Regions from separate parts of the Streptococcus huangxiaojuni genome, predicted to be linked through region 1. Evidence: predicted binding sites of a transcription regulator. Region 1 holds the regulator's gene; the other holds the start of a gene.
The links. The regulator CtsR, encoded in region 1, represses protease genes until heat stress. The targets are predictions, from matches to a motif close to TTGGTCAAAAAAGGTCAAANA.
Positions count from the first base shown of each region.

Region 2: a site for CtsR is predicted at 8,097-8,117, ahead of AB3329_RS03760 (ATP-dependent Clp protease ATP-binding subunit). Genes of this name have one in related genera too.

Region 1 covers NZ_JBFQEG010000005.1:62,460-74,768, forward strand. Annotated here, with positions in the region: gene treP (PTS system trehalose-specific EIIBC component) at 1-1,732, shown strand, start outside; gene treC (alpha,alpha-phosphotrehalase) at 1,877-3,508, shown strand; gene AB3329_RS04690 (M13 family metallopeptidase) at 3,731-5,623, shown strand; gene AB3329_RS04695 (Fic family protein) at 5,803-6,927, shown strand; tRNA gene AB3329_RS04700 (tRNA-Cys) at 7,137-7,207, opposite strand; gene rpsB (30S ribosomal protein S2) at 7,435-8,211, shown strand; gene tsf (translation elongation factor Ts) at 8,311-9,351, shown strand; gene AB3329_RS04715 (COG2426 family protein) at 9,492-9,956, opposite strand; gene AB3329_RS04720 (CtsR family transcriptional regulator) at 10,174-10,629, shown strand; gene AB3329_RS04725 (ATP-dependent Clp protease ATP-binding subunit) at 10,634-12,309, shown strand, end outside.
Region 2 covers NZ_JBFQEG010000004.1:30,943-43,251, reverse strand. Annotated here, with positions in the region: gene AB3329_RS03805 (NAD(P)H-hydrate dehydratase) at 1-817, opposite strand, end outside; gene AB3329_RS03800 (bifunctional methylenetetrahydrofolate dehydrogenase/methenyltetrahydrofolate cyclohydrolase) at 807-1,670, opposite strand; gene AB3329_RS03795 (FeoB-associated Cys-rich membrane protein) at 1,775-1,927, opposite strand; gene feoB (ferrous iron transport protein B) at 1,945-4,095, opposite strand; gene AB3329_RS03785 (FeoA family protein) at 4,092-4,568, opposite strand; gene AB3329_RS03780 (amino acid ABC transporter ATP-binding protein) at 4,640-5,374, opposite strand; gene AB3329_RS03775 (amino acid ABC transporter permease) at 5,381-6,061, opposite strand; gene AB3329_RS03770 (YkuJ family protein) at 6,644-6,874, opposite strand; gene argF (ornithine carbamoyltransferase) at 6,954-7,934, opposite strand; gene AB3329_RS03760 (ATP-dependent Clp protease ATP-binding subunit) at 8,159-10,420, shown strand; gene AB3329_RS03755 (DUF2079 domain-containing protein) at 10,935-12,309, opposite strand, start outside.

The DNA.
Region 1 (12,309 bases):
TGCTGTTTCCGGTATTGAAGGGGTATCCAAAGAGGCGGCTAAATCTGCTGCTGCGGGCAAGCAAAATCCTGTCCAGCGTGCAGTAGCTATGCTGGCTGAAATTTTTACGCCGATTATTCCTGCCATCATTGTCGGAGGTCTGATTCTGGGCTTCCGAAATATTCTTGAGGGTGTGGCTTGGTCAGCCTTGGATGGTAAAACCATTGTTGAAGTATCGCAGTTTTGGAGCGGCGTTAATAGCTTTCTCTGGCTGCCGGGTGAAGCTATCTTTCATTATCTTCCGGTCGGTATTACCTGGTCTGTTTCCCGTAAAATGGGGACATCACAGATTTTGGGAATCGTTCTTGGGATCTGTCTGATTTCACCCAATCAGCTGCTTAATGCTTATAATGTAGCCAGCACACCGGCTGCAGAAATTGCTAAGGACTGGGTTTGGGATTTTGGTTTTTTCACAGTTAACAAAATTGGTTACCAGGCTCAGGTTATTCCTGCTCTTCTTGCTGGGTTGTCTCTGGCTTACTTGGAGCGCTTCTGGCGTAAAGTTATCCCAGAAGTTGTCTCGATGATTTTTGTGCCGTTCCTCTCTCTGCTTCCCGCTTTGATTTTGGCTCATACGGTTTTAGGGCCAGTCGGCTGGGTTATCGGACAGTGGATTTCTACGATTGTTCTTGCTGGCTTGACCGGTTCCTTCAAATGGCTGTTCGGTGCCATTTTCGGTACACTGTATGCACCGCTGGTAATTACTGGGCTCCATCACATGACTAATGCCATTGATACACAGCTGATTGCTGACAGCGGCGGTACGGTACTGTGGCCAATGATTGCTCTTTCCAATATTGCTCAAGGCTCAGCTGTTTTAGCTTATTACTGGATGAACCGTCACGATGAGCGTGAGGCACAGATTGCTTTGCCGGCAAGTATCTCTGCTTATCTTGGTGTTACAGAGCCGGCACTCTTTGGGGTTAATCTGAAGTATGTTTATCCTTTTATAGCCGGAATGATTGGCTCTGGTATTGCAGGTCTTCTATCAACAACATTCAATGTGACAGCTAACGCTATCGGTGTCGGGGGACTTCCGGGGATTCTTTCCATTCAGGCACGCTATATGGGAATCTTTGCTCTGCTGATGCTGGTTGCGATTGTTGTTCCGTTTGCCTTAACGCTCTTTTTCCGCAAAGCAGGCTTTTTCACTAAAGCAGAAGACCAAACGGTCAAGGCCCCTCAGGCAGAGGCGCTGGCTCAGGCTGCAGAAGCGGAGTCTCCTAAAGGGACACTGATTGCTATTCAAAGTCCTCTGGCAGGCCAGGCTAAAGTTTTGGCTGAAGCAACGGACCCTGTTTTTGCCCAAGGTGTTATGGGACAAGGTATTGTCATTGACCCTAGTGAGGGTGAGCTGATAGCTCCGGTAGACGGTGAGATATCCGTTCTGTTTCCGACCAAACACGCAGTCGGTTTAGTGACAGCTCAAGGGCTGGAGCTATTAATCCATATCGGTATGGATACGGTCAATTTGGAAGGCCAAGGTTTTACAGCTCATGTTAAACAGGGCGACAGCGTTCAAGCTGGCGACAGACTGATTAGTTTTGATATCAAACAACTTAAGGCAGCGGGCTACGTGGTTGAAACACCTGTTATTGTCACCAATCAGAATGATTTTCAGGCAGATGCAGCTCTTGATTTGCCGCAAACAGTCAAGAGGGGCGATGATTTGCTGACAGCTACTAAAATCTAAGGATTAAGAGTCTACTGATTAAGTAAAGAAGACGGACAAAACAGATTTACCGAGGATTTGTCCGTCTTTGCTTTTACTATAAGTTTTTCTGATGAATTTAACAGGGGACCTTGAGGTCCAGGCAGACAAAAGAAAGGGGAAACAATGAGTTTTGATAAAAGACAAGTCGTTTATCAAATCTATCCAAAGTCCTTCAAAGATACAACAGGCAATGGAATTGGCGATTTACGCGGTATTATTGAAAAGCTGCCCTATTTAGTGGAGCTGGGAGTTGACGTGATTTGGCTCAATCCTTTTTACCCCAGTCCTCAGCGTGACAACGGCTACGATGTTTCTGATTACAAAGCCGTTAACCCTTTGTTTGGGACAATGGCCGATTTTGAAGAATTATCCCAGCAGGCCAAGGACAATGGAATTGAGATAATGCTGGATATGGTGCTGAATCACTGCTCGACAGATCACGAATGGTTTCAAAAAGCTCTGGCAGGCGACCGTTTTTATCAGGAATTCTTTATTCTGCGGGACGAGCCAACCAACTGGCAGTCGAAATTTGGAGGAAATGCCTGGGCCCCTTTTGGGACAACAGGGAAATATTATCTCCATCTTTTTGATAAAACGCAGGCAGACCTTAATTGGCGCAATCCTCATGTCCGTGAGGAGCTTTTTAAAGTCGTTAATTTTTGGCGCAGTAAAGGCGTAAAAGGTTTTCGTTTCGATGTGATCAACTTAATCGGCAAGGATGAAGTCCTTAAGGACAATGCGGATTTTGACGGCAAACCGGAATATACTGACCGGCCGGTTAATCATACCTACCTGCAAATGCTTAATAAAGCCACATTTGGCCAAGATGAAGACGGGATAACCGTTGGTGAAATGAGTTTTACAGATATACCAAACTGTGTGCAGTACAGCAATCCTTCCAGCCACGAATTGGATATGGTTTTTAATTTTCACCATCTTAAAGTGGATTATGAGAATGGACAAAAATGGACACGCAAGCCCTTTGATTTTATAGAATTGAAAAAACTCTTTCATACTTGGGGCGAGGGCATGAGTCAAGGCAGTGGATGGAATGCTTTATTTTGGAATAACCACGACCAGCCGCGGGCTCTTAACCGCTTCATTGATGTTGAAAAATTTCGCAATGAAGGGGCCACAATGCTGGCAGCCAGTATTCACCTATCGCGTGGAACACCCTATATTTATATGGGTGAGGAAATCGGCATGCTTGACCCAGATTATGACTCTATGGCAGATTATACAGATGTGGAAAGTCTCAATGCTTATCAAGAGCTGCTGGCATCTGGAAAACCTCAGGACGAGGCCTTTGCCATTATCAAAGCCAAATCAAGGGATAACTCCCGGACGCCTATGCAGTGGGACAGCAGCCGCAATGCTGGCTTTTCCAATGCTGTCCCTTGGCTTAAAGTCGGAAAAACTTACGCCGAGATTAATGTTGAAAAAGAAAAAACAGGGAAGATTTTCCCTTTCTATCAAAAACTGATTCATCTGCGTAAAACCCTGCCTATCATCGCTGAGGGCACTTATCGGGCGGCCTATCAGGAAAGTGACAGGGTATATGCTTTTGAACGTTTGCATGGTTCTGACAGATTGCTGGTCGTCAATAATTTCTTTGCTCAAGAGGCTACAATTAAGCTTTCTGCCGCCTATCAGGATGGGGAGATTCTGCTCAGCAATTATGCTAAACAGCCTTTAGACAAGGAACTGACCTTAAAGCCCTATCAGACTTTAGCGATTTTGGCCAAGAAACCATAAAAGCAGAACTTCAGAAGAATGAACAGCCTAAGAAATGCTTTTCTTAGGCTTTTTTGGTACAATGTAAGGAGTTACAAAAAAGCAGCGCAATGATGTTTTGCTGCTTTTCTCAGATTTTTAAGCAGATTTTTCTGCTGCCTTTAAGTCCATGAATATAAGGTTTAGTTTAAGAAAAGCGGAATAAAAGACAAGCTGGTTTTCAATATAAGGAGCAAGTAAGTTATGACAAACTATCAAGACGATTTTTACCAAGCCGTGAACGGCGAATGGGAAAAAACAGCTAAAATTCCGGATGATAAACCGCGTACGGGCGGCTTTTCCGACTTAGCAGATGAGATTGAAGAGCTGATGCTGGAGACGACCGACCGCTGGTTAGCCGGCAAGGAGCTTCCTGATAACACGATCCTGCAGAATTTTATCAAGTTTCACCGGATGACGGCTGACTATACTAAGCGTGATGAGGTAGGGGTAAGCCCTGTTCTGCCTCTGATTGAAGAATACAAGAGTCTCTCTTCTTTCAAAGCATTCACAAAAAAGTTGGCAGAATATGAATTGGCTGGTCAGCCTAACTTGATGCCTTTTGGCGTAGCCCCTGACTTTATGAACGCTCAGATGAATGTCTTATGGGCTGAAGCACCGAGTATTATTCTGCCGGATACCAGTTATTATGCTGAAGATAATGAGAAAGGCCGTGAGCTTCTTGCTATTTGGAGGCAGACACAAGAAGAACTTCTGCCGCAATTCGGATTTTCAAAAGCAGAAATCAAAGATATGCTGGATAAGATTATTGCCTTGGATGCCAAACTGGCCCGCTTAGTTCTCTCCAGTGAAGAAAGCTCCGAATATGTCAAGCTCTACCGTCCATATGCTTGGGAGGACTTTAAAAAACTGGTTCCTGAGCTTCCTTTGGATGATTTCTTCAGTCAGATTCTGGGCCGGATTCCCGATCAGATTATTGTTCCGGAAGAGCGTTTCTGGCAGGCTGCAGCTGATTTCTATACAGAAGATAATTGGGATCTGCTCAAAGCTTATCTGGTTCACAGTGCGGCAACCAGCTTTAATGCCTATCTGACTGATGATATTCGGATTGTATCCGGCACATACAGCCGTGCCTTATCAGGAACACCTAAAGCTCAGGACAAGAAAAAAGCGGCTTTCTACTTGGCACAAGGGCCTTATAATCAGGCTCTGGGACTGTGGTATGCCGGTGAAAAATTTTCGCCTCAGGCCAAAGCTGATGTGGAACAAAAGGTAGCCAGCATGATTGAAGTCTATAAGTCCCGCTTAGAAACAGCGGACTGGCTGGCGCCAGCGACACGGGAAAAAGCGATTACCAAACTCAATGTCATCAGGCCGCATATCGGTTACCCAGAAAAACTGCCGGAAACCTATGAGCAAAAAATCATTGATGAAGAGCTGAGCTTGGTCGAAAATGCTCAGAATCTGGCCAAAATTTCCATTGCCTACAGCTGGAGTAAGTGGAATAAGCCGGTTGACCGCGATGAATGGCATATGCCAGCGCATATGGTCAACGCTTACTACGATCCCCAGCAAAATCAGATTGTCTTTCCGGCAGCCATTCTGCAAGCTCCGTTTTATTCACTAAAACAGAGCTCTTCAGCCAATTACGGCGGCATCGGTGCAGTTATCGCGCACGAAATATCACACGCTTTTGATACGAACGGCGCTTCATTTGATGAAAACGGCAGTCTTAACAACTGGTGGACAGATGCGGACTACAAAGCCTTTGAAGCAAGGACAGATCGGGTTGTTGAGCAGTTTGACGGCCTGAATTCTTACGGGGCTAAGGTCAATGGGAAACTGACTGTATCAGAAAACGTTGCTGACCTCGGCGGTTTAGCCTGTGCCTTAGAAGCGGCCAAGGCTGAAAAGGATTTCTCCGCCCGCGAATTCTTTATCAACTTTGCGACGATTTGGCGAATGAAAGCCCGTCAGGAATACATGCAAATGCTGGCTGCAGTTGATGTCCACGCACCAGCAGCTTGGCGAACCAATATAACCGTTACTAACTTTGAGGATTTTCATAAAACCTTCGGTGTAAAAGAAGGCGATGGGATGTGGCGGGCTCCGCAAGACCGTGTCATCATTTGGTAGACTTATCAGTCTGTTTCTGTGGCTGCCTCTGAACAAAAACCTGATTTTTTTATAATTTTATACAAATAAAAAAACCTGACTTAACAGGTTTTTTGGTTTTAATATATTTTTGATTGTTTTTTATACTAATAAAGCATATAATATATTTATCTAACAAAAATATATTAAGGAGTTCTATAATGGCAGTAAAAGGTGTTAATAAACTTCCAGTAAAAATGAACGAAAAAGATGCATTATCACTTTATAAAAGACTCGCCGAAGTTAATAAAACCCTTGGGAAGCTTGACGCTGTTTTGCTTTCTTCTGTTGTTAATACCTCAATTCTAAGCCTGTTATCTTATAATGAGTCGGTTCAATCCACTAGGATTGAAGGAACACAGGTAACTTTCCATGAAATTATGGAGTCATCTAGGAGTGGAGCTAAAAATTGGCAACAAAGAGAAGTGTTAAACTATAAACAGGCTATTGATGAGGGGTTCACAAGTATTCGTGATGGAGATGTCATTAGTACGCGTTTATTAAAAGAATTACATAAAATCCTTATGTCCGATGAAGCAAGAGGAACAACAGCAGACGGAGGAGAGTTTAGAAAAGTTCAAAATTTTATTGGCCCAGATAATAAAATCGAAAATGCATCATATATACCTATTAGCGCAAATGAAATTGCTGATTATATGACTAACTTAGAATTTTTTGCTAATGGGGAGCCGCATAGAAGTTTAAAAATTGACGAAGGAAACGAATATATTAATTATAATAGTGATGCTCTGCTCAGAATAGCAGTTGTGCATGCCCAATTTGAGTCTATTCACCCATTCTTAGATGGAAACGGCAGACTTGGTCGAATTTTAATTGCTTTGATGGCAGTTAAAGAAAAATTGCTCGATTATCCCGTTTTTTTTGTTAGTGAAGAATTAGAAAAGGAACGCATACGATACTATAATGCGTTAAATGCTGTCAGAGGTGATACACCAGATTGGAACCCATGGTTGATGTTGTTTTTAAATGCTAGTGAACAAATGGCTATTAATATTCTTAAGAAAATAGGTAATGCTGATAAACATGCTAGAAATGGTTTGGAAGTATGTAAAACTCAGGCACAAAAAGATGTTTGGTTAAGCACATTTAATCTGCCTGTAGCAACACCAAAACAACTTGCCGAATTAACTGGACATCATCCTGCTACCGTCAAGAAGTCGCTTGAATATCTTGTTGAAAAGAAGTTGCTAGATAAGGACAACGCTGCTAAAAGAAATATTCCATACTACAATTATGACTTAATCAGAGTTATTTCAAGTTCTTAAATCGTCAAGTTATCTTTATATCTTGATTTCATAATAAAAGCTCCAAAAGTTAGACATAAAAATCTAACTTTTTTTGGTTCAGTTCAGAATAGGTTGGGACTTGTCCAAAATAAAATTTATTTTTATGCTGATTTATCCTAATACAAAATAAAAAAGCCTGTAAAATCAGGCTTTTTAAACTGTAGTATAGGGATAAAGTCGCCGATTTAAGGCGGTAGACGGATTTGAACCGACGATCAAGCTTTTGCAGAGCCATGCCTTACCACTTGGCTATACCGCCGTAGATAAGTAGTATTCTACCTTAAAAAAAGTGATTCGTCAAGCCACTACCCCTTGCATTTTTTTCTTAAATTTGATATAGTAAAAAGGCTGTTATGAACAGCAAATACTCATTTTAGATGGATTGTGGGTCTGTTGCTCTTTTAGAGTGGGCCTGCAAGAAGATATCTGAAAGAGGTCAGGCAGGATTAATCTGCCGCAAAAAACATTTTTAAAGGAGAAATACTCATGGCAGTTATTTCAATGAAACAACTTCTTGAGGCCGGTGTTCATTTCGGCCACCAAACACGCCGCTGGAATCCTAAGATGGCAAAATACATCTTTACTGAGCGTAACGGGATTCATGTTATTGACTTGCAGCAAACTGTAAAGTTAGCTGACCAAGCCTATGATTTTGTCCGTGATGCAGCAGCTAATGATGCAGTTATCCTTTTTGTAGGAACGAAAAAACAAGCTGCTGATGCTGTTAAAGAAGAAGCAGAACGTGCCGGACAGTTTTATATTAACCATCGCTGGCTGGGCGGAACGCTGACCAACTGGGATACTATCCAAAAACGAATTGCCCGTCTTAAAGAAATTAAGACAATGGAAGAAGACGGCACATTTGATGTCCTTCCAAAAAAAGAGGTGGCTCTTCTTAACAAACAGCGGGCTCGTCTGGAAAAATTCTTGGGCGGAATCGAAGACATGCCGCGGATTCCGGATGTCATCTATGTTGTTGACCCGCATAAGGAACAAATTGCAGTTAAGGAAGCTAAAAAGCTGGGTATTCCTGTTGTCGCTATGGTTGACACTAATGCGGATCCTGATGATATCGATGTCATCATTCCGGCTAATGACGATGCGATTCGCGCTGTTAAACTGATTACTTCTAAGTTGGCCGATGCTGTTATTGAAGGCCGCCAAGGTGAAGATGCAGAAGTTGACTTTGCTGAAGCACAGGCGGATACTCAAGCTGATTCGATTGAAGACATCGTTGAGGTTGTTGAAGGAACAAACGAATAAGACAAAACAGTATTCAGACTGTATCGTCAAAAGGGGCAGCAGGGAAACTGCTCTGCCCCTTTTTTTATAAAAGGAACTAATTTTTGGAGGAAACCACAAATGGCAAATATTACTGCAGCCCTTGTAAAAGAATTGCGTGAAAAGTCCGGCGCCGGTGTCATGGATGCCAAAAAAGCATTGGTTGAAACCGATGGTGATATGGATAAGGCCATCGAGCTGCTCCGCGAAAAAGGAATGGCTAAGGCGGCTAAAAAAGCTGATCGGGTGGCAGCTGAAGGCTTGACCGGTGTTTATGTTGACGGCAATGTTGCAGCAGTTGTAGAAGTGAATGCTGAAACGGACTTTGTAGCGAAAAATGCGCAGTTTACTGAATTGGTTAATGAAACAGCCAAAGTTATTGCTGAAGGCAAACCGGCTAATAATGAAGAGGCCTTAGCCTTGACAACAGCTTCAGGTGAAACATTAGAAGCAGCCTATGTTAATGCGACAGCAACTATCGGTGAAAAGATTTCTTTCCGCCGCTTTGCACTTTTGGAAAAAACTGACGGGCAGTCTTTCGGAGCTTACCAGCATAATGGCGGCCGAATTGGTGTTATCAGTGTGCTTGATGGCGGTGACGAAGCTTTGGCTAAACAAGTATCCATGCATATTGCTGCGATGAAACCAAAAGTTTTATCCTATAAGGAATTGGACCCACAGTTTGTCCGCGATGAATTGGCCCAAATGAATCATAAGATTGAACAGGACAATGAAAGCCGGGCACTGGTTGACAAGCCAGCTCTTCCGCTCCTAAAATACGGTTCAAAAGCTGAATTGACTGATGATGTGCTGGCTCAGGCTGAAGCAGATATCAAAGCAGAACTGCAGGCTGAAGGCAAACCTGAAAAAATTTGGGATAAAATTATTCCCGGCAAGATGGCGCGCTTTCTGCTTGATAACACTAAGGTTGACCAAGAATATACCTTGCTGGCTCAGGTTTATATCATGGATGACAGTAAGACGGTCGAAGCTTACCTAGATTCCGTTAATGCTAAAGTTGTAGACTTTGCCCGTTTTGAAGTCGGAGAAGGTATCGAAAAAGCTGCTAATGACTTTGAATCAGAAGTTGCTGCAACCATGGCAGAAGCCCTGAACAGCTGATAAAAAAACTCTTACAGGCACAAGTCCCGTAAGAGTTTTTTTGGGGCTGAGTGAACTGTTTATTTTTCTGACTTCAAATAAAAAAACACCTAAAGCTGGGGACAGCCCCAATTTTAGGTGCTTTTTAATACCGTTTTTAGTTACAGGAAAGCTGAAAGCCCCAGTACAGTAAGTGAGGCCATAATAAAGCCTGCCAGAATAACCCCCAGCATAACCGCGACAACACTGCGTTTAAAGTCCCAGTCTAAAATACTGGCTGCCAAGGTTCCGGTCCAGGCACCGGTTCCTGGAATAGGTATCCCAACAAAGAGGAGCAGGGCCAAGAAGAGTCCTTTTTCTCCGGCTGCTTTGCTCAGCTTTTGCCCCCCGCTGTGGCCTTTCTTCAAACACCAAGTGAAAAAGCCGCCGATAACAGGCTTATCTGTTCCCCATTCTAAGACACGGCGAGCAAAGAAAAAGATAACAGGGACCGGCAGCATATTGCCGATAACACCGATTGTGATAGCCTGCCACATGGGGATACCCGCAGCAATTGCATAAGGGACAGCGCCTCTGAGCTCAATTAGAGGGACCATTGAAATGAGAAATGTAATAAAATAATGCATGAACTTGTGACCTTTCTTTTCGTTCATGTTCCATTTTATCCTAAGCGGTGAATATTCTCAACTAAAAGCCCCTTAAATAAGCGAGACAATGCAGATACGGTCTTTTCTGCTTTTTCAGACAGGCCCAGATGAAATAAACGGTTTTCATTTTAAATTACTGTAAATTTTGGTATAATAAAAGTCAGTTATAGTCAAACGGCTGGGAGGAAGTAATACCATGGCATCAAAAAATACGTCTGATAGTATTGAAGAATATATCAAACAACTATTGGCTCAATCAGGGATTGCTGAAATAAAGCGTTCTAATTTAGCAGATGCCTTCCGTGTTGTTCCCAGTCAGATTAATTATGTTATCAAAACCCGTTTCACTGAGAGCCGCGGATATGTTGTTGAGAGTAAGCGGGGCGGCGGCGGCTACATTCGTATTGAAAAAGTTTGTTTTTCTGATCAGCACCAGATGCTGGGCAGTTTGTTGGCTACTATTGGTGATCGGATCAGTGAACAAGTCTTTACAGATTTGATTCAGCTCTTATTTGAAGAAAAGATTATCAGCAGGCGGGAAGGTCAGATTATTTTGGCCACATCATCTGATGATGTTTTAGGCCAGGAGGGTCCGGAGATTCGTGCCCGGATGCTGCGTAAAATTTTACAAAGATTGGACAGAAAAGGGTAAGGAAATGAGTAATTATTCGTTTAAAATGCAGGAAGTATTCAGACTGGCCCTCTATCAGGCTGCACGTTATGACAGCCAATATCTTGAAAGCTGGCATATCTTGCTGGCCATGGCTTTTACTCCTGATTCTGTTGCAGGTCTCAGTCTTGCGGAGTATGAAGCTGATGTCAGTCTGGAGGAATACGAAGCTGCTGCTATTTTGGCTCTTGGAAAAATTCCTAGAGAACAAGTAGAGGAAGTTGAATTTATAGAGCAGTCTCCGGCTTTAAAGCGCCTGCTGCAGACGGCTGACGGAATCAGTCAGGTGACTGGAGCCAAAGAGATCGGTACAGAGCATGTTTTATTTGCTATGCTGCTGAATATGGATCTCCTTGCTACCCGACTTTTGGAAATAGTCGGCTTCAAATTGAAGGATGATGGCGAATCTGTCCGTTTACTGGATTTACGTAAATCTTTAGAGAGACAGGCAGGCTTCACCAAAGAAGATCTTAAGGCTATCCATAGTTTGCGTAAGCCTAAAAAAGCAAGGCCGAACAATAGTTTTTCTGATATGATGAAGCCGCCGGGAACAGCAGGCGAGCTCTCTGATTTCACGCGCGATTTGACAGAAATGGCCCGCCAAGGGCGGCTGGAGCCTGTTATCGGCCGGGAAAAGGAAATCTCCCGTATGGTACAGATTCTCAGCCGGAAAACGAAAAACAATCCGGTCCTAGTCGGTGATGCCGGAGTTGGGAAAACAGCCCTTGCTTACGGCTTAGCTCAGCGCATCGTAAGCGGAGCCATTCCGTATGAACTGCAGGATATGAAAGTTCTTGAGCTGGATATGATGAGTGTGGTTGCCGGGACACGTTTCCGCGGGGACTTTGAAGAACGGATGAACCAAATCATTGCGGATATTGAAGCAGATGGGCACATTATTCTTTTTATTGATGAGCTGCATACAATTATGGGGTCTGGCAGTGGGATTGACAGCACGCTTGATGCAGCCAATATCCTTAAACCTGCTCTTGCACGGGGGAGTCTACGGACACTTGGCGCCACAACCCAAGAGGAATATCAGAAGCATATCGAAAAGGACGCGGCTCTGTCCCGGCGCTTTGCCAGAGTACTAATTGAAGAGCCTAGTGTAGAGGCAGCTTATGAGATTGTGCTTGGACTCAAGAAATCTTACGAAGATTATCACAATGTCGTTATTTCAGATGCAGCTGCTCTGGCAGCGGTTAAAGCAGCCCGCCGCTATTTGACAGGAAAACATTTGCCTGATTCAGCGATTGACCTGTTGGACGAAGCGAGCGCACAGGTGCAAAACATGGTCAAAAAAGAAGCGCCTGCCTACTTAACTCCTGCTGATGAAGCGATTCTGCAAGGAGATTTCAAAAAAGCTTCACAGCATTTAAAAGAGGCTGCAGCCGTTCATTTGCTGGAGCCTACACCGGTGACAGAAGATGATATTATGAGTACACTCAGCAAGCTGTCCGGAATTCCGGTCGAAAAACTGACTCAGGCTGACAGCAAAAAATATCTTAATCTGGAAAAAGAGCTGCACAAGCGAGTTATTGGACAGGATGCTGCTGTTTCAGCCATTAGCCGGGCTATTCGCCGCAACCAGTCTGGGATTCGGACTGGCCGCCGTCCCATTGGTTCTTTTATGTTTTTAGGGCCGACAGGTGTTGGGAAGAC
Region 2 (12,309 bases), on a different contig from region 1:
TAGCTCCCGGCAGTTCCTGACTGATACGGGTCGGCAGAACAACATAAGCTGTTTGGCTGAGCTGATCGGCAATCGCAGAGTGCAGATATGCTGCAGCAGCTGCTGCAGCAAAGGAAGAAACAGAAAACTGAGCTACAAAACCGGCAATCATACCGGCCAAGGTATCTCCCATACCTCCTGTTGCCTGATAAGGACCGCCGACAGTCAGCTCGCCGACTTGGCTGTCCGGGCCGTAAATCACCGTTTGATGAGACTTAGCGACCAGTACCGTCTGAGAAGGAAAATGAGCCAGTGCTGCCCGATTTTCATTGGGCGTCTGTTTTTCAACTGCAAGACCGGACAGCCGTTCCCATTCTTTCTGATGAGGGGTCAGAATGAGCTTTTGCGGCAGGAACTTGTAATCTTCTTTTTCAGCCAGCAGATTCAGCGCCGACCCGTCAATAATTAAAGTCTGCTGCGGACCGATTCCATTCAAAACCTTCTCAAGACTGCACCGAGCCAGATAATCTTCTCCCAAACCCGGACCAATCAAGACCACATCTGCACGCAACAGCTCCTGTTGGAGCTGTTTTTTATCTGCCATAGTAAAGGCCATCGCCTCTGGGAGCTGACTGTGCAAGGCCGAAATCGTATTCTGATCCGTCGCAACAGAGACTAAACCGGCGCCGCTATTAACACAAGCGCAGGCTGCCATGATGACCGCTCCGCTGTAAGGAGGATTTCCTCCCACCAAAAGAACACGGCCAAAAGTCCCCTTATGGCTTTTAAGGGGACGAGGCTGGACCACTTCTTCAGCAAAACTCCGATCAATAATCATATGGCATCACACTTCTAAGCGCCGCTTGATAGGTTTGTTCCAGCAGCATGGTAATCGTCATAGGACCCACTCCTCCAGGGACCGGCGTAATCAGACTGGCTGCTTCTGCAGCCTGTTCAAACTGAACATCACCGATAAGCTTACCGCTTTCGCTTCGATTCATACCGACATCAATCACTACCGCTCCATCTTTGATAAAATCCTTGGTCACAAAGTGGCCGCTGCCGATTGCAACAATCAGAATATCAGCCTGTCTGGCCATGTCGGGGAGCTGTCTGGTTCTTGAATGGGTCAGCGTCACTGTTGCATTTTTATCCAAAAGGAGCTGGGCCATAGGCTTGCCGACAATGTTTGAACGGCCGACAATCACAGCGTGCTTGCCTTCCAGCTCAACTTCATACTCATGCAGCAGCTCCATAATTCCAGCCGGAGTACAAGGCACCATGCCCGGACGGCCGCTCCACAGATGACCGGTATTCATCGGATGAAAGCCATCAACATCTTTGTGCGGGTCAATAGCCAGTATAATTTTTTTATCATTAATATGCTGCGGCAGAGGAAGCTGAACCAGAATACCATGAAAAGCCGGGTCGGCATTGTAGAGATTAATAATTTCAATCAGCTCCTCTTCACTGGCTCCCTCGGACAAGCGGATTGTCTCACTGCGAAAACCAGCTTTAAGAGCAGCCTGTTCTTTATTTCTCACATAAATCTGACTGGCAGGATCGTCCCCAACCAGAATGACAACAAGACCCGGAACTAAATCGTATCTGCTTTTCATTTGTTTCACTTTTTCAGCCAAAGCAGACTGCATTTTCAAGGCTAAAGCCTTACCATCAATAATGTTTGCCATATAAACTCCATCTCATTTTTTTCTATTATATCAAAAAACAGCACCTGAAACACTTGCTTTCTGAAAAAGTATTTGAAAGGGCTCTTATCCTTTAGATTAGGCAGTTATTTCGATCTTTGTCCGGCTGCTTTTTGCATTTCCTCCTTCACCGGGCAGGAACAGTCACAGTCCCCGCAAGACCCTTTCTGTCTAATATAACGGCGCAAACTCATCCATACGGCCCAAATAATCAGACCGGCAATAATCACTGTTGACATCTTTTCACCTTTCCAAGCTATTCCTGTACCATTCCCAAATTATCAATGCTGATTATCTTTTCTTTAAACTGCCGAGGTTTTCTGCTGACAAAGTACAGCAGCAAACACAGTAAAACCATAGCGACTATACTCCAAGCTGATAAGGGCTGACCATAAAAGAGGACAAGCCCAAACTGATAGATCATCAAACTGACCGCATAAGCCAGCCCTGTTTGAAAACCGATGGCCGCAAGTGTCCATTTCAAAAGCCCCATCTCCCGTTTAATAGCCCCAATCGCAGCAAAACAAGGGGCACACAGAAGATTAAAAGCCAAAAAGGAATAAGCAGCCAGAGAACTGTAATCGCCTTGCAGACTTTGCCAAAGCTGACGGCTCCCCTCTTCTGCTCCGGGATTATGATAGAGCACCCCAAAAGTTGCGACGACTGTTTCCTTGGCAGCAAGACCGGTTAGCGCAGCAACTGTTGCCTTCCAATTACCAAAACCAAGAGGTGCAAAAACCCAGGACAGCGTATGACCCAGACCGGCTAAAATGCTCTTCTCTGCAGATACAGCCTGCAGAGAAAAATTATAGGAAGAGGTAAACCATATGAAAACAGTCAGGGTGAAAATAATCGTTCCTGCGCGTTTAATAAAGCTTAAAGCCTTACCAAAAGCATAGCGGAAGACAGCCGTGATTTTAGGCAGATGATAAGCTGGCAGTTCCATAATAAAAGGACTGGCATAACCGCCTAAAAGGCGTGTTTTCTTAAGGGCAATTCCCGATAAAATAATAGCTCCGAAACCTAAAAAATAGGCACTGGGCGCAATCCAAGGGTTGCCGGGGAAAAAGGCACCGGCAATGAGGGCAATAATTGAGAGTTTGGCCGAACAAGGCATAAAAGTTGCTGTCATGATTGTAATACGGCGGTCGCGTTCATTTTCAATTGTCCGGCTGGCCATAATTCCCGGAACTCCGCAGCCTGTTGCAATCAGCATAGGAATAAAAGATTTTCCGGACAGCCCGAAACGCCTGAAAATCCGATCCATAACAAAAGCAATCCGACTCATGTAACCGATATCTTCTAAAACTCCCAGACAAATAAACAGCACAAAAATTTGAGGCAAAAAACCCAGAACGGTTCCTACACCGGCGATAATCCCATCAACAATCAAATCAATCAGCCAAGCCTCTACATGCAAGTAAGCAAGAAAAGATGCTGCAGCAGATGGAATATAGTCCCCAAAAAGGACATCATTGACCCAATCCGTGCCAATTGTCCCTACTGTTTGAATAGATAAATAGTAGACCACAAACATGGCCAAAGCAAAAATAGGTAAGGCCAGCAGCCGGTTTGTAACGATTTTATCAATCTTATCAGACAGGGTCATTTTAAAATGGCTGTCCTGACTTTGAGCCATCTTGCTGACACGTTCAATAAAAGCGTAACGCTCATTAATAACAATGGTTTCTGCGTCTTCTGTAAAAATATCTTCTGTTATCCTGATGATATCGGCAATTTCGCTCTTTTGAAAATCAGATAAATCCAGCTCTGCCATAACCAGCTGATCTCGTTCAAAAAGTTTAATAGCATAAAAACGTTGGGAAGCTGTCGGCACAGTATTCCCCAGCACCTCAATAATTTGTGCGACAGCCGCCTCAAATTTGCTGTCATAGAGTGGATACTGAATTGTCTCAACACTTGCTTTAGTCATCTGGCAGGCTTTATTCAGAGCCTTAACCGTGCCAGTATTTTTTAAAGCGCTGGTAGCTACAACCGGAACTCCCATTTGATAAGACAGTTTTTCCAGATTAATCGTTTTTTTCTGCTGCTTCAGAACATCGCTCATATTAAGAGCAATGGTGACTGGAATCCCCGTTTCAATCAACTGAGTGGTCAGGTAAAGATTTCTCTCCAGATTTGTCGCATCCACAACATTTAAAATGCTGTCAGCCTGATGGCTCAGCAAATAATCTCTGGCTACCTTTTCCTCAGGACTGTAAGGTGACATGGAATAAATACCGGGTAAATCCTGCACACTTATCTCTTTATTCCCTTTTGCCCTGCCGCTCTTGCGCTCGACAGTGACTCCCGGCCAGTTTCCCACATGCTGATTTGTCCCTGTCAGCAGATTAAACAAGCTGGTTTTACCGCTGTTGGGATTGCCAATTAACGCAACTTCAGTCATCTTGTCTCCTTATCATTTAATTTAACCACACTGATCATCTGTGCTTCTGATTTTCTCAGTGTCAGTTCATAGCCTCGCAGATTAAGTTCAAGCGGATCGCCAAGCGGAGCCCGCTTTCTTAAATAGACTTTTGTATGGCGGGTCAGCCCCATATCCATTAACCGGCGTTTAGCTTCACCAACTGTATGAATATCAGCTATGTAAGCAGATTCCCCTGCCTTTAGCTGCGATAAGGGAATCTTTAACTGCTTATTCTCTATTTCAGCTACATTAATTTTACTTAAAATAGAAGCATCAAAAGCAAGGCGGCTGGACTTTAACATCACTATCGCACTTGTTTTCGTTTTAGAAACCAGCTCCAGTCGACCCCCTACCTTTACCCCTAAGTTAGACAGATATCTGACACTTTCTTCAGGCAGATCAATACTAATAATTTGATAAGGAACTCTGACAGTGCCATTTTTCAAAATCAATTGACTCATCCCCCCTTCTGCAGTTTAAAACTCAAAAAACGCCAGAAATATCAAGCGTTTTTTATTAGTCGTCATAAAACTTTGCTTAAAAAGTCCCGTGTCCTCTCTTCCTGAGCTGCTTCAAAAATCGCTTCCGGTTTCCCTTCTTCAACAATGATCCCCTCATCCATAAAGAGAACACGATCCGCAACTTCTCTGGCAAAGCCCATCTCGTGGGTTACAATAGCCATTGTCATACCCGATTTTGCTAAATCCTGCATAACAGACAGAACCTCTCCTACCATTTCCGGATCAAGAGCTGATGTGGGCTCATCAAAAAGCAGGACATCAGGATCCATCGCTAAACTCCGTGCTATAGCAATCCGCTGCTGCTGGCCGCCGGACAAACTGGCCGGGTAGGCCTCCGCCTTATCCTGCAAACCAACTCTTGCCAGCAGTTCAAAAGCCTTTTCCTTTGCCTTATCACCGGCCAACCCTTTAGTTTTAATGGGAGATAAGGTAATATTTTCAAGCACTGTCATATTTGGAAAAAGATTGAACTGCTGAAAAACCATACCCATCTTTTCCCGCATCTTAAAGATATCATTGCTCTTATCCGTAATATCCACACCTTCAAAACTGATTGTGCCTTTAGTCGGCAGCTCAAGAAGATTCATGGTGCGCAAAAAGGTGGATTTCCCCGATCCGGAAGGTCCGATAATCACAACGACTTCCCCCTGTTTGATATCCAGATCAATCCCTTTCAGCACTTCGTTTTTTCCAAAATATTTATGAAGATTCTTAATTGAAATCAGTGTTTCTGCCATCAGTCCTTACCTCCCTTGTCCCATCCGGTTCTCCAGTCTTTTAACCAGAGCCGACATGACTGTTGTCACCATTAAATAGTAAAAAGCAGCGAACAAAAGCGGGCTGACTGGCAAATAGGTCGCCGTCACAACCGACTGAGCGCCGTTCCACAATTCCATAACGCCGATAGTCTGTAAAAGCGAGCTGTCTTTAATAATTGTAATAAACTCATTCCCCAAAGCCGGAAGGATATTTTTAAAAGCCTGCGGCAAAATAACATAACGCATAGCATTCACCGGACGAATACCCAGCGAATATGCGGCTTCAAGCTGACCTTTAGGCACAGCCTCAATCCCTGCCCGTACGATTTCAGAAATATAAGCTCCGCTGTTAAGAGACAGGATAATAATCCCCGGAAGCAGACGGGAGAAATCCAAATCCAGCACACCAAAGCCGATTGTCGGTACATGGCTGAAATGCATCCAGGCAAAAGCAATCATAATCTGCACAACCATTGGCGTACCGCGAAAAACCCAAACATAGAAACTGGCTAGCCAGTCAAATACCTTTATATTAGTGCGTTTGAGCAGGGAAACTAAGATACCGATAATTGTCCCAAAAAATACCACACAGGCTGAAATCATAATGGTCACTAAAACACCATAATTAAAATAAGCCCAGTAGGTCGGCAAAAACGAAAAATCCATTATCTTCTCCTCTATACTGTCATTTTGTTTTATTATACCATTAATTGAATAAACATACAATCCACCAAATAATGACGGAATAAGAACTGTCTAGTTTTCAAAAAGTATTTTCTCAGAGAAATAAGCAAGCAGCGCCTTATACTGACAGACTTTTTCAAACAGGAAAACCTACCCAGACTGGTACCTTAAGAGCTGACCGCACCCCTCTAGCCGTTCTGGCAGGGGGCGTCTGCGAAATCAAAGATTTCGGACTTACCGTCAGCCGTAGCCGTCTGAAGGCTTTGTCGTCCTGCGGCCGACCGCACCCTTCTAGCCGTCCTGGCAGAGGGGCGTCTGCGAAATCAAAGATTTCGGACTTACCGTCATTTTTGCTTTGCTCTTTTAACGGGCTTTGTATCTTGATGAATTGAACACGGCCTAAAATCTTAGTGAAAAAGATGGCTGTCAGCGTGATGCCAGCATCACTTGCCATCCCCTATTTTCATACAGATTTTTATACGGCCTTTGTATCTTGCTAATTGAACATGGTCTAAAATCCCAATGAAAAGGGCCGGAACAAATGTTCCGACCCTTGTTTATGGTTTAATACAATAAGTCATAAATTTCCATTGCAATAAGATCAATACTATCAAATGAGTAGGTCTCATGCGCTTCAACATCACGTAAGGTAAAAACCGGACCAGCCTCTGGCTCATTACTGAAAGAGACTTCTGCGACAACAACACCATCGCGTTCAAAATTACGTTTAAGATTGGCACCATCAGTCGCCATTAAATCAAGACGATTGATAATTCTCACTAAGTGTGATTCCATGACTATTCTCCTATAAGTTTATTATCCTTTATTATTTTAACATAAATAAGCCTAAACTCACAGGAAAAGATGCTCTCTTTTATCCTTCTTTTAAGGAATAGTACATTATAGCTTTGATTGAGTGCAGACGATTCTCTGCCTCCTGAAAAATAATGGGACTGTGCTTTTGGAAAATGTCGTCTGTAATTTCCAACTCAGCAAGGCCGTATTTTTCATAGAGACTCAAGCCAATCTCTGTTTTACGGTCGTGAAAAGCTGGCAGACAGTGCATCACAACAGTATTAGTTTTACCTGTTTTTGCAAGAAGTTCTGCATTGATCTGATAGGGCAGCAGCAAGTCAATCCGCTCCTTGAAATCAATCTCTTCTCCCATAGATACCCAAACATCTGTATAGAGCATGTCGGCTCCCTCAACAGCTTCAAGCTCATCTGTAATCTTGATAAGAGCCCCGTTATTATGCTGCTCAGCAAGCGCAACAATTTCCTTTTCCGGCTGCAGTGAAGCGGGGGCAATAATCGTAATATTAACTCCTAAAATAGCTGCTGTAACCAAAAGCGAGTGTGCCACATTGTTGCGGCCATCACCTACATAAGCGATATGCAGACCCTCTAAAGAACCAAAGACTTCTTTTAAAGTCATAAAATCAGCAATCATCTGGGTCGGATGCCATGTATCAGTCAGACCGTTCCAAACAGGCACTCCGGCATAGCGAGCCAAAGTTTCCGCATCTTCCTGTTTAAAACCACGGTACTCAATGCCATCAAACATTGAACCCAAAACTTTAGCCGTATCAGCAACAGACTCCTTGCGGCCAAGCTGGATTTCATCCGAACCAAGATAAGTAACATGCATACCTAAATCCTGTCCGGCGACAGTAAAGGCCGACCGTGTCCGTGTGCTGGTTTTCTCAAAGATAAGAGCAATATTGAGGCCTTCTAAATAATGGTGAGGGGTTTTCTCTTTTTTTAGCTGTTTAAAATGAAGGCTCAAATCAATCAGCTCCAAGAGTTCTTCTTTACTGAAATCAACCTCTTTTAAAAAAGATAGGGGTGCATTCATTGCTTTTCTCCTGTATTTTTATACAATTAATTTTACATTATTATACATTTTTTGGCAAGTTTTTTTGAGAAAAAATTTTTTATCACTCTCATGGATAAAGTGCTAAATTTTTTAAACTTTTTACTTGAATTCTTTTTATGGGGTGTTATAATATGAATATAAAGTTTGACCATCTTTGACTAAACAAGGTTAAACGAATTGAAAATGACAAGGGAGGTTATTTTATGCTCTGTCAAAATTGTAATCTAAATGAAGCAACCATTCACTTATATACAAATGTTAATGGTAAGCAAAGACAAGTTGATCTGTGTCAGAACTGCTACCAAATCATGAAAACTGACCCTAACAATACGATTTTAGGTGGTCTCAACAAACAGCCTCAGGATCAAAGCAATCCAGGCAATCCGTTCTTTGATGATTTCTTTGGCGATTTAAACAATTTCCGAGCCTTCAACGGGCAGCTCCCCAACACGCCTCCTACACAGGCTGGGGGCGGCCGAGGCGGAGGCGGCAATAACGGACGGCCGAATGGTCCGCAAGTTCAGCAGCCAAACGGCCTGTTAGAAGAATATGGTATCAATGTCACTGAAATTGCTCGCCGAGGTGATATTGACCCTGTAATCGGACGCGATGAAGAAATTGTCCGGCTCATTGAAATCCTCAATCGCCGCACTAAAAACAATCCTGTGCTTATCGGTGAGCCCGGGGTCGGTAAAACAGCTGTTGTTGAAGGTCTGGCTCAAAAGATTGTTGACGGCAATGTTCCGCAAAAACTGAAAAACAAGCAGGTTATCCGCCTGGATGTGGTCAGCCTTGTTCAAGGAACAGGTATTCGCGGCCAATTTGAAGAACGCATGCAAAAACTTATGGAAGAGATTCGCAAGCGTCAGGATGTTATCCTCTTCATTGATGAAATTCATGAAATTGTCGGTGCCGGCTCTGCAGGTGACGGCAATATGGATGCTGGAAATATTCTCAAACCGGCTTTGGCTCGAGGAGAGCTGCAGTTAGTCGGAGCCACCACACTTAAGGAATACCGCATTATTGAAAAAGATGCTGCTCTGGAACGCCGGATGCAGCCGGTTAAGGTAGACGAGCCTTCTGTTGCTGAAACCATTACTATTCTTAAAGGTATCCAAAAGAAATACGAAGACTATCACCATGTTAAGTACAGCGATGATGCTATTGAAGCTGCTGCTCTTCTTTCAAACCGTTACATCCAAGACCGCTTCTTACCAGATAAGGCCATCGACCTGCTTGATGAATCCGGTTCTAAGATGAACTTAACCTTGAATTTTGTTGATCCTAAAGAAATCGATCAGCGCCTGACTGAAGCAGAAAACCTGAAAGCACAGGCTACACGTGATGAAGACTATGAACGGGCTGCTTATTTCCGCGATCAGATTGCCAAATATAAGGAAATGCAAAAACAAAAGGTTGATGAGCAGGATGTCCCTGTTATCACTGAAAAGACGATTGAAGCCATCGTTGAGCAAAAAACGAATATTCCGGTCGGGGATTTAAAAGAAAAAGAACAGTCACAGCTTATCAGTCTTGCTGATGATTTAAAAGCCCATGTTATCGGTCAGGATGATGCTGTTGAGCGAATTGCCAAGGCTATCCGCCGAAACCGGGTCGGTCTAGGAACACCTAACCGCCCTATCGGTTCTTTCCTCTTTGTCGGTCCTACCGGTGTCGGTAAGACAGAGCTCTCCAAACAGCTGGCAATAGAACTGTTTGGATCGGCAGACAGCATGATTCGTTTTGATATGTCGGAATATATGGAAAAGCATTCTGTTGCTAAACTGGTCGGAGCCCCTCCAGGTTATGTCGGCTATGAAGAAGCCGGACAGCTGACAGAACAGGTCCGCCGAAACCCTTATTCACTGATTCTGCTTGATGAAGTTGAAAAAGCTCATCCGGATGTACTGCATACATTCCTGCAAGTCCTTGACGACGGACGCTTAACAGACGGACAAGGCCGGACAGTCAGCTTTAAAGATACTATCATTATCATGACTTCAAATGCAGGTACCGGCCGCACTGAAGCCAATGTTGGTTTCGGAGCAGCCCGAGAAGGACGGACTAATTCTGTTTTGGGAGAGCTCAGCAATTTCTTCAGCCCGGAATTTATGAACCGTTTCGATGGTATCATTGAATTTAGAGCGCTTGATAAGGACAACTTGCTGCACATCGTTGATTTGATGCTCGATGATGTTAATGCTCGGCTCAGCCACAGCGGGATTCATCTTGATGTCACCGATAAGGTAAAAGAAAAGCTGGTTGATTTGGGCTATGATCCAAAAATGGGTGCTCGTCCGCTTCGCCGCACAATTCAGGAAAACATCGAAGATGCGATTACAGATTATTACCTGGAAAATCCAACCGAAAAAAATCTTAAGGCAGTCATGTCCGGCAATGGCAAAATCGTGATTAAATCTGCCAAAAAAGTGGAAACACCAAGTGAAACTGTCTCTGCTGAATAAAAAGCATTCATTCTGACAAACAGAAAATCCCGCTCTGGATTGGGAACATTCTCAATCCAGAGCGGGATTTTTTCTTAAATTAGCTAATGCTGACAGTAATCTAAAGATAAGCAGTTTGAACATCAAACAGCCGCAGACATCTTGTATGCAGAAATAGGTTAGAAGCGATTGGGAAGCAAAATCTTTGTTGCCCCCTTCTAGCCGTCCTGACAGGGGGCACAGACGAAATCACAGACTATTTTCCTTTTGCTCTTTAAACGAGCTTTGTTTCTTGGTGAAATTAAACACGCCCTAAGAGCTGTGCAAAAAAGACAGCCCTCCCCTTAAGTCTTTAGTGACTCGGCGGTCAGGCTACTATTTTTGCTTTGCTCTTTAAACGAGCTTTGTTTCTTGGTGAAATTAAACACGCCCTAAGAGCTGTGCAAAAAAGACAGCCCTCCCTTAAGTCTTTAGTGACTCGGCGGTCAGGCTACTATTTTTGCTTTGCTCTTTAAACGGGCTTTGTTTCTTGGTGTTATTTTGTTTTTTCCAAAATCAGGACGTCTTTTGTTGATGCTGCTGTTTCTGTATAGCCTTTTTCCATATAAAGTTTAACGATAGTAGCTTCTGTCGTCGTTTCCTGATTTTCTACAGTTGAGCGTGGGGTTACAACTAAATCGACGGAAGAATCGAACTCTTGATTGTTATGATAAAAAATATCATAAAGTTCTCGAGTTCTGCGCAAATCAACAGTATAAGAGTAATGCGCCAGTATTTTTTTCTCTTCAGGCAGTGCAGCTAAAGTCTGGTGGATAGCAGTAAATTTATCCCGATTTTGCTGGTAATACAGGATATCTTTGTACCAGCTGCCTGTGTAACTGTAAAGAATCGCTGAGGAAAACAGCAAAGCTGTCAGAATAAAGGATAAAATTCGTTTGGAAACTGTAAAATGTGTCTGCCCCTTCTCCTGCCAATCAATAAAGAGACCTTCCAAAGCCAATAAAGTCATGAAGTAGACCAAAACAGTACTGCCGTAACTGTACTGAAAACCAAAATCGGTTTGATAATCATAATTTGACAGCAGATTAATAGCTACCAGAGGCAAAAGCAGAAAATAATTCTCCCATCTCTTTTGCATTAAAGGCAAAAAGGCCAACCCGCTAAATAAAAGGAAAAGATACTGTAATTTATGCTGGGTGAAAAAACTGGCAAAAATGTAGGTAGGATTCAGAAAAATTGTTTTAAAAGCCCCCCACAGCCCGTCTTGTCCGTCCAGCAGATCGAACCGGCTGACCAAAAGTCCCTCTCCATAGTGCGTTAAGACAAAAACGCTGAAAGCAAAATAAAACAAAGGAAAAAGCAGCTGCCAGAAAACAAGAAAAGGCTTGGATCCAGAAGATTGAGAAAAACGGTTCTGCCAAAGAAAATACAGGCCGACTGCAAAAACATAAATGAAGGCATCTTCTTTAATCATCAGTGTCAGCAAAACCACCAGCAGCAGCCGCCAGCGCCACTGCTTAATATTCGCATAAATCAGCCAAAGCAGACAGGGAACCAAGAAGCAATTTTCATGCAGGTGATAGGAGCCGGCCGTTGTCATTGCCGGTGTCAGCATAAATAAAAGCAAAAGTAAAGGTCGGGCAAAATCAGGTAACTGTAGGTGTTTTAACAAGAAATACAGCGGAATAACCCCTGAAAATACAATCAGAACTTGCAAAATTTCCAAAGTTTCAAGATAAGGAAACAAGCTGTAAACAGGCAGCATAAGGTAATAAATGGGGGAAATATGCACGGCAAAATGTGACAGGAGCCTGTCTCTCTCCAAGGTTGTCATGGGTGTCAGGCTGCGACGCATACTCTCAAACATCTGCGAGAAGATACCAATATCGAAGGTTGATACCGACAGCGTT